4 regions of the Providencia sp. PROV003 genome follow, and region 3 is predicted to be linked to each of the others. Evidence: predicted binding sites of a transcription regulator. Region 3 holds the regulator's gene; each other region holds the start of a gene.
The links. Region 3 encodes Fur, which represses iron uptake genes when iron is present. Its sites were predicted from a motif close to ATAATAATGAGAACNACTATCAA; they were not measured.
Positions count from the first base shown of each region.

Region 1: M1F14_RS16560 (TonB-dependent receptor domain-containing protein) is a predicted target of Fur. The motif match lies at 1,140-1,162, and genes of this name have one in related genera.
Region 2: ygiD (4,5-DOPA dioxygenase extradiol) is a predicted target of Fur. The motif match lies at 1,117-1,139, and genes of this name have one in related genera.
Region 4: exbB (tonB-system energizer ExbB) is a predicted target of Fur. The motif match lies at 1,372-1,394, and genes of this name have one in related genera.

Region 1 covers NZ_CP096369.1:3,595,251-3,597,461, forward strand. Annotated here, with positions in the region: gene M1F14_RS16560 (TonB-dependent receptor domain-containing protein) at 1-928, opposite strand, end outside; gene betA (choline dehydrogenase) at 1,313-2,211, opposite strand, start outside.
Region 2 covers NZ_CP096369.1:1,665,528-1,667,738, reverse strand. Annotated here, with positions in the region: gene M1F14_RS07700 (glutathionylspermidine synthase family protein) at 1-160, shown strand, start outside; gene ygiD (4,5-DOPA dioxygenase extradiol) at 245-1,048, opposite strand; gene ribB (3,4-dihydroxy-2-butanone-4-phosphate synthase) at 1,285-1,944, opposite strand; FMN riboswitch at 2,102-2,211, opposite strand, start outside.
Region 3 covers NZ_CP096369.1:3,858,307-3,860,517, forward strand. Annotated here, with positions in the region: gene fldA (flavodoxin FldA) at 1-443, shown strand, start outside; gene fur (ferric iron uptake transcriptional regulator) at 711-1,160, shown strand; gene M1F14_RS17765 (polymer-forming cytoskeletal protein) at 1,833-2,211, shown strand, end outside.
Region 4 covers NZ_CP096369.1:4,483,986-4,486,196, forward strand. Annotated here, with positions in the region: gene exbD (TonB system transport protein ExbD) at 1-270, opposite strand, end outside; gene exbB (tonB-system energizer ExbB) at 276-1,220, opposite strand; gene metC (cystathionine beta-lyase) at 1,665-2,211, shown strand, end outside.

The DNA.
Region 1 (2,211 bases), 260 kb from region 3:
GTGGCATTTTATTATCATACTGATACCAATAAGCAGCTAAAACTTCACCAGCTTGCTGTTCGTGGCGACGATAATTTAATTCAATACTAGAATATGGGTTAAGATAAATATTCGTCTTTAATAATGTTGACTGACTTTCATAACTCGTATTAACCACTTCTTGCCCGGGTTTTATCGGTGCATCTGTGGATGAATATTTATGATAACCATTTTTCCCTGCAAAAAAATTGCCTTGTTTTCTGTCACTATGCGCAATTAACACGTCAAACTTATCATTTCTATAGGCAATACCAGTGGTTATGGAACCATTATTAAAATGACTATTTTTAACCCCATTAGATAACCGATACTCTGACTCCCGCCCTTCCTCTGATGCTATAGAAGGCCGTCGGTTATTGTTATAAATATTTCCTTTAAATAAAAACCCGAATTGCTCTCCTTGGGGGATAATACTATTAGCAGATAACGTTTTTAATTTAACTGTTCCACCGATAGCACCGCCGGAGAATTTACTCATCGATGCTCCTTTTTCGATCTCTATGGTATCAACCAAATCCATATCAATATAGGTTCTATCGGTGCTACCTTGATAACCTCGCCATGTATTCGTCGATTGCAAACTACCATCGATAATAATAGGCACTCGGCCATTACCTTGTAGACCTCGAATACCAATATCTAAAGCACCTGCTTCATTTCTGGCATTATTTATTTGAAGAGAGGTCTCATTAGCAAATATATCCGAATTAGTTGTGCCTCTTACTACCGAAATATCTTTAGTCTCTATTCGCTTACTATTTGACTTTATTTTACTCGCAGTAACGAGAAGTTTATCTTTCTGCTGTGCTGTATTGGCTTCATCCGCTAAAACCGTCCCTGAAGAACATATAACAAGTAAGCTAATTATATTTTTATTTTGAAATATCATTTAAGTAATGCCTTCATTAATTAATGAATATTTAATACAAATGAAGAAATATCGTACGAGCAGCTTGAAAATATCCCCTGCTATACTTTAATTCGTCAATTAAAAGTGAGATGTAAGTGCAATTAGATAAATACAGCTAACACCAAAAACCTTATTTATTGAATGGTTAAGGGCGATTTTTTCCTCGTATTAATCAATTATCCTGAAATATACACCAATAATAACAATGATCAAGATCATAATGAATATCATTTGCATTCTCATTAATATAACTATTGTTTATTAATTCCTTTATGATTTCACCCCATAAAAAAAGCGGCTGATATAACTATCAACCGCTGTTGAATAACCAAAAACCGGGTTTAATAATATGCTAGTGCCTTATTACCCCCTTAAAGGCGTTTTTCTAACCGGCGTATTCCCCGCCACAAAATAATCCGCTTGGCTGACAGGTAGTGGTGCCCGATTACGTATTTTATCTGCTATTTTTTCAGCAATCATAATCGTCGTTGCATTCAAATTACCGGTAATAATTAATGGCATTATTGATGCATCAATCACCCTTAACCCTTCAATACCGTGTACCTGCCCTGCACCATTAACAACTGCCATTTCATCATTACCCATTTTACAAGTACCACAGGGGTGAAATGCGGTTTCAGCGCGCTCTCGGACAAAAGCATCCAGTTCTTCATCGGTATTCACCTGTTTACCGGGGCTTATTTCTGCACCACGATATGGGTCGAGCGCTGGCTGAGCCATAATTTCACGGGTAATACGGATAGCTGCACGAAACTCTTCCCAGTCCTGTTCCGATGACATGTAGTTGAATAAAATACTCGGGTGTTGCCTAGGGTCTAATGATTTTAAACGTACTCGCCCACGGCTAGGAGAACGCATTGAGCCGACATGAGCTTGGAAACCGTGCATATTAACTGCATTACTACCATTATAATTAATTGCAACTGGTAAGAAATGAAACTGAATATTCGGCCACGCAAACTTATCACTAGTACGAATAAAACCGCCCGCTTCAAACTGATTACTGGCACCAATTCCCGTCCCTTTGAACAGCCACTGAGCACCAATCATCGGTTGATTATACCACTTTAATGCTGGGTATAATGAAACTGGCTGTTTGCATTCATACTGCAAATACATCTCAAGATGATCTTGTAAGTTTTGCCCAACACCGGGCAAAACATGTACTTTAGGGATATTAAACTCCGCCAATACATCTTCAGGACCAACCCCTGAGCGTTGTAATATTTGTGGCGATGCAA
Region 2 (2,211 bases), 2.2 Mb from region 3:
TATTCAGCAGTTCCACCCTCTTCCACAATTTGAAGGTAGCTATACCTTAGTGGGCAGTTGGCTAGTGAATGACCAACCTGCGGGGATCTGCATCCGTGAAGATAAAGAACTGATCACTCAAGATCTATCGCGTTTTTACCCACATACGATCATCGATTAGTTATCATCAATCACTAAAACGCAAAAAGCTCAAACTTTCTAATATAGTTTGAGCTTTTTTATTATGCGAAGATATAACAACAAGTTAACCAATTTGAATTGACATCATACTCAATGATCCAGAAACAATCCCTTCTATAGGTATACTAATTTTTTCTTTTCCATCCCATGTTCCCAGTATTGGCAAAATAGGTAAATAATGTTCTGGCGAGGGATTAGATAGCTTACCGTCCTCCCGCTCTAAACCATTTGTTAATGGATGTGGCAGCTCACGGCTTTGTAGGTTGTCATAGACAAACTGCTCAAAAGAAATAGCCCATGGATACGGCTCTGCTTGTGCATTCTGCCAATTCATTGCTCGTAAGTTATGGACAATATTACCGCTTCCCATAATTAGCACCCCATGCTCCCTTAAAACAGACAGTTTTCTGCCTAATTCATGGTGCCAAGCCATAGGTTTAGTTGCATCGATACTCAGTTGAACCACAGGAATATCTGCTTTTGGATACATACGCACTAAGATTTCCCATGTCCCGTGATCCAGTCCCCACTCTTGGGTATCAAGGTAAACAGGTTCAGGGGATAATAAGTCAGCAACCTGCTGCGCCAATTCAGGTGAACCCGGAGCAGGATATTCAACCTGATAGAGCTCTTCAGGAAAACCGCCAAAATCATGAATCGTTTTAGGTTTTAACATCGAAGTAATTGCTGTCCCTCGTGTATACCAATGCGCTGAAATCACCAATATCGCAGTGGGCCGCGGTAAAGTTTTACCAAGATGTTCCCATTTTTGAGTATAAGGGTTGTCTTCAATCGCATTCATTGGACTGCCATGACCAATAAAAATAGCAGGGAGCTTAGTTTGTACGACAGACGTATTTACCGACATGATGATTTGACTCCACCTCAATTAGTTTCTTATTACAGCATACGCCGTTTAGTAAAAAACACAGTGGGCTAATTATGAGGATGATCATCAAAAAATTTGAAAAGGCCATCAAGGTGTGCAACTCAATGGCCTCAATATGATTCTATATGCTTAACAGACTACTTATTACCTAAATAACCAATATCGCTATTTAGGTGATATTCGAAATTTACCTACTCCTCGAAATATGATGAGGATTAGCTAGCTTTCTTTTTTTGCTCTTGCTGCAAACGGTACTGAACTAAATCTTCAATCGTCACAACGGTTAAACCATGCTGCCTACCAAAGACGACAACATCTGGTGTACGTGCCATAGAACCATCGTCATTAGTTAACTCACACAGAACACCCGCGGGTTTGAAACCAGCCATAGTGGCTAAGTCAATAGATGCTTCTGTATGACCACGGCGAGTTAATACGCCGCCTTCTCGACCGCGTAATGGGAATACATGGCCTGGATGATTTAAGTCTGAAGGTACTGCTTTATCTGCAATTGCTGCGCGGATAGTTGTGATACGGTCTGCGGCAGAAACCCCAGTGGTAACCCCTTTGGCAGCTTCAATTGTTACAGTAAAACCGGTTTGATTTTGGCTTGTGTTATTTTCCACCATCATTGGCAGCTCAAGCTGCTTGCGACGTTCTTCAGTGATACAAAGGCAAACAATCCCACTGCTATAGCGAATGGTAAATGCCATTTGTTCTGTTGTCATAGTTTCTGCGGCAAACACTAAGTCCCCTTCATTCTCACGATCTTCATCGTCAAGAACAAGGACACCTTTACCTTGGCGCAGAGCCTCGATAGCGTTTTCAACACGTTCGATAGGATTACCGAATTCGGAAAGTAGCGTATGATCCATGGTAAAAAACCTCTTAAATAGTTATTAACTAGTTACCAGAATCAAGGCAGTCTTAGGAGTACGAGAAATGATGAATAAACAAATAGCCAAGATGGCTATCAACTCATTCAGGTATGCAGAACAATATTGTGCAACACCGCACAAACATGCAGATACAGTTAATTCTCTCCCATCCGGACTATAACCGTCGGCTCCAGATTCACACTGGATCTGCTGACCTTTACCACAAAATGATAAAGCGCTCGCGGGCTTCATGCGCGTTGCATG
Region 3 (2,211 bases):
ATGTAGCAGAAGTTCATGATATTGCTAAATGTAGCAAAGAAGATATCGAAGCTTTTGACATTCTACTTCTGGGTATTCCTACTTGGTATTATGGTGAAGCTCAATGTGATTGGGATGATTTTTTCCCAACTCTCGAAGAAATTGATTTTGAAGGTAAACTTGTCGCCTTATTTGGTTGTGGAGACCAAGAAGACTACGCAGAATATTTCTGTGATGCGATGGGAACCATTCGCGATATCATCGAACCTCGTGGTGCTGTTATTGTGGGTCATTGGCCAACTGAAGGTTACCACTTTGAAGTATCCAAAGGTATGGCAGATGACAATCACTTTATTGGTTTAGCCATTGATGAAGATCGTCAGCCTGAACTAACTGATGAACGTGTCGATGCATGGGTAAAACAAATCTCTGAAGAAATGTCCTTAGCAGAAATTATCGGCTAAGGCATATGAAATAGAGCCTAACCCATAGATCAGCTCACTTGTCGCTCTAAACGCATCATTCAAACAAGTGATCTAGTCTAAAATAGCCGATAAAGCATCCTAATAGGATAGGCTCTCAAGAGATTATCAAAATAATGAGACAAAGCATGGTTTCTATTTTTATTTTCCATGCCTATAATTGTAAAACAGTTTAGAAGACAACTGAATTTATGTTAAAAACGTCTCATTATTGTTAAATTTATGATTTAAGATACAGGACAAACCCGCATGACAGACAACAATAAAGCATTGAAAAATGCTGGACTCAAAGTCACTCTTCCAAGACTTAAGATTTTGGAAGTACTTCAAGAGCCTGAGTGCCACCACGTCAGTGCGGAAGATCTCTATAAAAAGCTGATCGACATGGGCGAAGAGATCGGGCTAGCTACCGTATACCGTGTATTAAACCAGTTTGATGATGCAGGTATCGTAACCCGCCATAACTTTGAGGGTGGAAAATCTGTATTCGAATTAACTCAGCAGCATCACCATGACCACTTAATCTGTTTAGATTGTGGCAAAGTGATTGAGTTTACTGACGAATCTATTGAAACTCGCCAGAAAAATATCGCCGCTCGCCATGGTATTAAATTATCTAACCATAGTTTATATCTATATGGCCATTGCGCAGATGGTGATTGCCGTGAAAATGCTGACGCACACGAAGCAAAAGAGTAAAAGAATCACAAGGTATTGCTACCCTATGAATAAATCATAGTAGCGACAAACGAAAAACCCCTGATAACCATGCTATTGCTAAATGTTATCAGGGGTTTTTATTTCCATAAATTATATTGTTATTCACACTATATTGGTGATTAAGCTCACTAATCTTCTGACAACTTTCACTTAAATCGCCAAATATCAGCACAGAGCTTGCATATTTAGCGCTCGATAATAAGTTGCAATTCAACCCAAATCCTTTATATTATTTTACATATGAATTTTCTTATATTAGAAATTATGCTGCCTTTATTAGTATAGGTACATAAATATCATCATAGATGATTTCCAATATATCAATAATATAAAATTTATATGCATTTAGTTTATTAACTCATTATAATTGTATTATCTTAAATTACAGTTATTCTTTAGTCTGTAACGAAGACGTTATATTACATTTTTTTATGTAGTCATTTTTTTGACTAAACTCATTTATGTAGCTTTAGTCATTTTGTAAGAGATTAACTGATGAAAAAAACCTACCTTTTTCTTAATACTAGTTTTTTCTTCTGGTTTCTTACTTTGATAGGATGGTTTTTTAGTTACTCTGCCATCACCTTATTTTCATTTGTATTATCAATTTTGTTCTTGATCTTACACTTCAATCAAAAAAAGGTAAGTAAAATGTTCACCAAAAGACAAAACAAACCAACCCCTGAAGTAACCCCAACACCAACCGCTAGCACGCCCGAAGCACCCGCTAAGCTAGAAGAACAGATTACAATAGCAACCCCGACTATAAGTGAAGAGAAATCCAATACCATCATCTCAAGGGATGTCATTTTTGAAGGTAATATTACCTCTAATGAACAAGTACATATTTATGGCAAAGTGATTGGTAACATTATAGGGAAAAATAATACAGTGAAGGTCATGTTAAATGGCCAAGTTACTGGGAACATTACCAGTAAAGAGTTGATTGTTAACGGGCGAGTTGAAGGGGAATGTTTATCTGATTCGATAAGCATCGAAAATAATGGTGAAATTCATGGAACCATTCAAT
Region 4 (2,211 bases), 630 kb from region 3:
AAGCATTGCTGAAAGCTGATCTTTTGATACCGCTTGATCACCAATAAAGAGTTGGTTGTCTGCTTTAACAGTTAGAAATACGGGTTTTTCTGGGCGTGGCTGCGGCTTCGCAGTCGAAGCAGGTAAGTTGACTTTAATATCAACAGTTGCCAACGGTGCCGCAACCATAAAGATAATCAATAAAACTAACATAACGTCAATAAAAGGCGTTACGTTAATTTCATGCATTTCACCACTATCGTCTTGTTCGTCACCTAAACGCATTGCCATAATAATTACCTTGCTTTGCTATTTGCCAGATCGAGATCACGTCCCAATAATAATGCAGATTGAGCAGCGACATCCCCTACTTGACCACGGTAGTTGTTGATCATCCGAGCAAAAATATTATAAATCACAACGGCTGGAATTGCGGCGATAAGACCAATTGCAGTCGCTAGCAATGCTTCTGCTATCCCTGGTGCAACGACGGCAAGGTTAGTGGTCTGTGAGTGAGCAATTCCAATAAAGCTGTTCATGATCCCCCAAACTGTGCCAAATAAACCGACAAATGGAGAGATCGCGCCAATCGTTGCCAAATAACCATTTCCGCGCCCCATATAACGGCTAATTCCAGCGACAGCTCTTTCGAGGCGGAACGAAGTACGCTCTTTAGTCCCTGATAAGTCAGTACTATTGACAGAAAGTGTTCTTTCATTAACAGCTTCATTTAATAGCATACGGGTAACACTATTAGCTTTGAAACCATCTGCAATGCTGACAGCTTCATCAAGTGATTTTACCTCTGCAATCGCTTTGGCTTCTTCTTTTAAGCGGCGACGTGCAACTAAGATTTCTAACCCTTTTGAAAAGAACAGTGCCCAAGTAATAATTGAAGCAATGACTAAACCTATCATCACGGTTTTAACCACATTATCTGCATTTTGGTACATCCCCCAAACAGATAAGTCTTGATCAAACCCGCCAGTTGGTGCCTCTGTTGCCAGCTCAATATTTTCGCTAACCGCTGATGTATTTCCACCTTCCCCTTGAATGGGCTCTGCGGGTACTGATGCAACCTCAGCATTTGGTGCCGTTGTGGTTGGCGTAGCAGAATTTTCTACCGATGGTGTTGAGGATGTATTTTGAGACGCCGCTGGTGTTGTTGCAGGTGTGGTTTCAGCGACTGCCGTCCCCATCAAGCCGAACGCCAATAGAATAGAAGCTGTTAGTTTACGCATCAGTTGGCCTTTACTCTCTTTTTAGTGTTGTATAACAAAATTTATATCGATGATTGTGCCATTCATCGACTAACCATTAAAAGCGAAATTTGACTCGCACTGTCCATTCTTTTCAAAAAGACGCTGCTGATAATATCAAACACAGCGCGAATTGATAGTAATTATCATTAGTATTTGCAATTTTTTTATGTTTTTTTGCTCTTCGACAAAGAAGCCCTCTTCTATGATACGGTTATTTATCTTCAGCCTTGAGTTAACAATTTAGCTAGTTCACCATCGGCCTTGGTTGCTTTCACTCGGTAGATTACCCACAAATTTACTTCATCCCCATATTTAAAATGAAAGTTGAAGAATACTCAGGTTACATTTCCTTCGAGATCATTTAACGTCTTAGTATTAATCATCTTAGAATTCGGCAAATCACATTCTGTGTAGGGAAAAATCATGGCAGAGAGTAAACCTGAAACTCAATTAGTACATATTGGTCGAAACCCTAAGTACACACAAAAAGGGGTAAACCCAGTTATTCAGCGTGCATCATCTATTATTTTTGACACTCTGGAAGAAAAACGTCACGCAACCCGTCACCGTGCAGGTAACACTTTATTTTATGGGCGACGGGGTACACAAACTCATTTTGCTTTTCAAGAAGCAATGACTGAATTAGAACAAGGGGCTGGCTGTGTGCTTTATCCTTCGGGCGCAGCCGCAATTACCAATGCTATTTTGTCTTTTATTTCAGCGGGAGAGCACATCCTTGTTACCGGCTCTGCCTATGACCCTACGCAGAATTTTTGCGACAACATTTTAACTAAGCTAAGCGTTCAAACGACTTATTTCGACCCATTAATTGGGGAAGATATCGCTGAGTTAATCCAGCCAAATACTCGTATCGTCTTCTTAGAATCACCCGGCTCTATTACAATGGAAGTTCATGATTTACCGGCTATTGTTCATGCAGTCCGTGCCAAATCACCTGAAATTATTATTA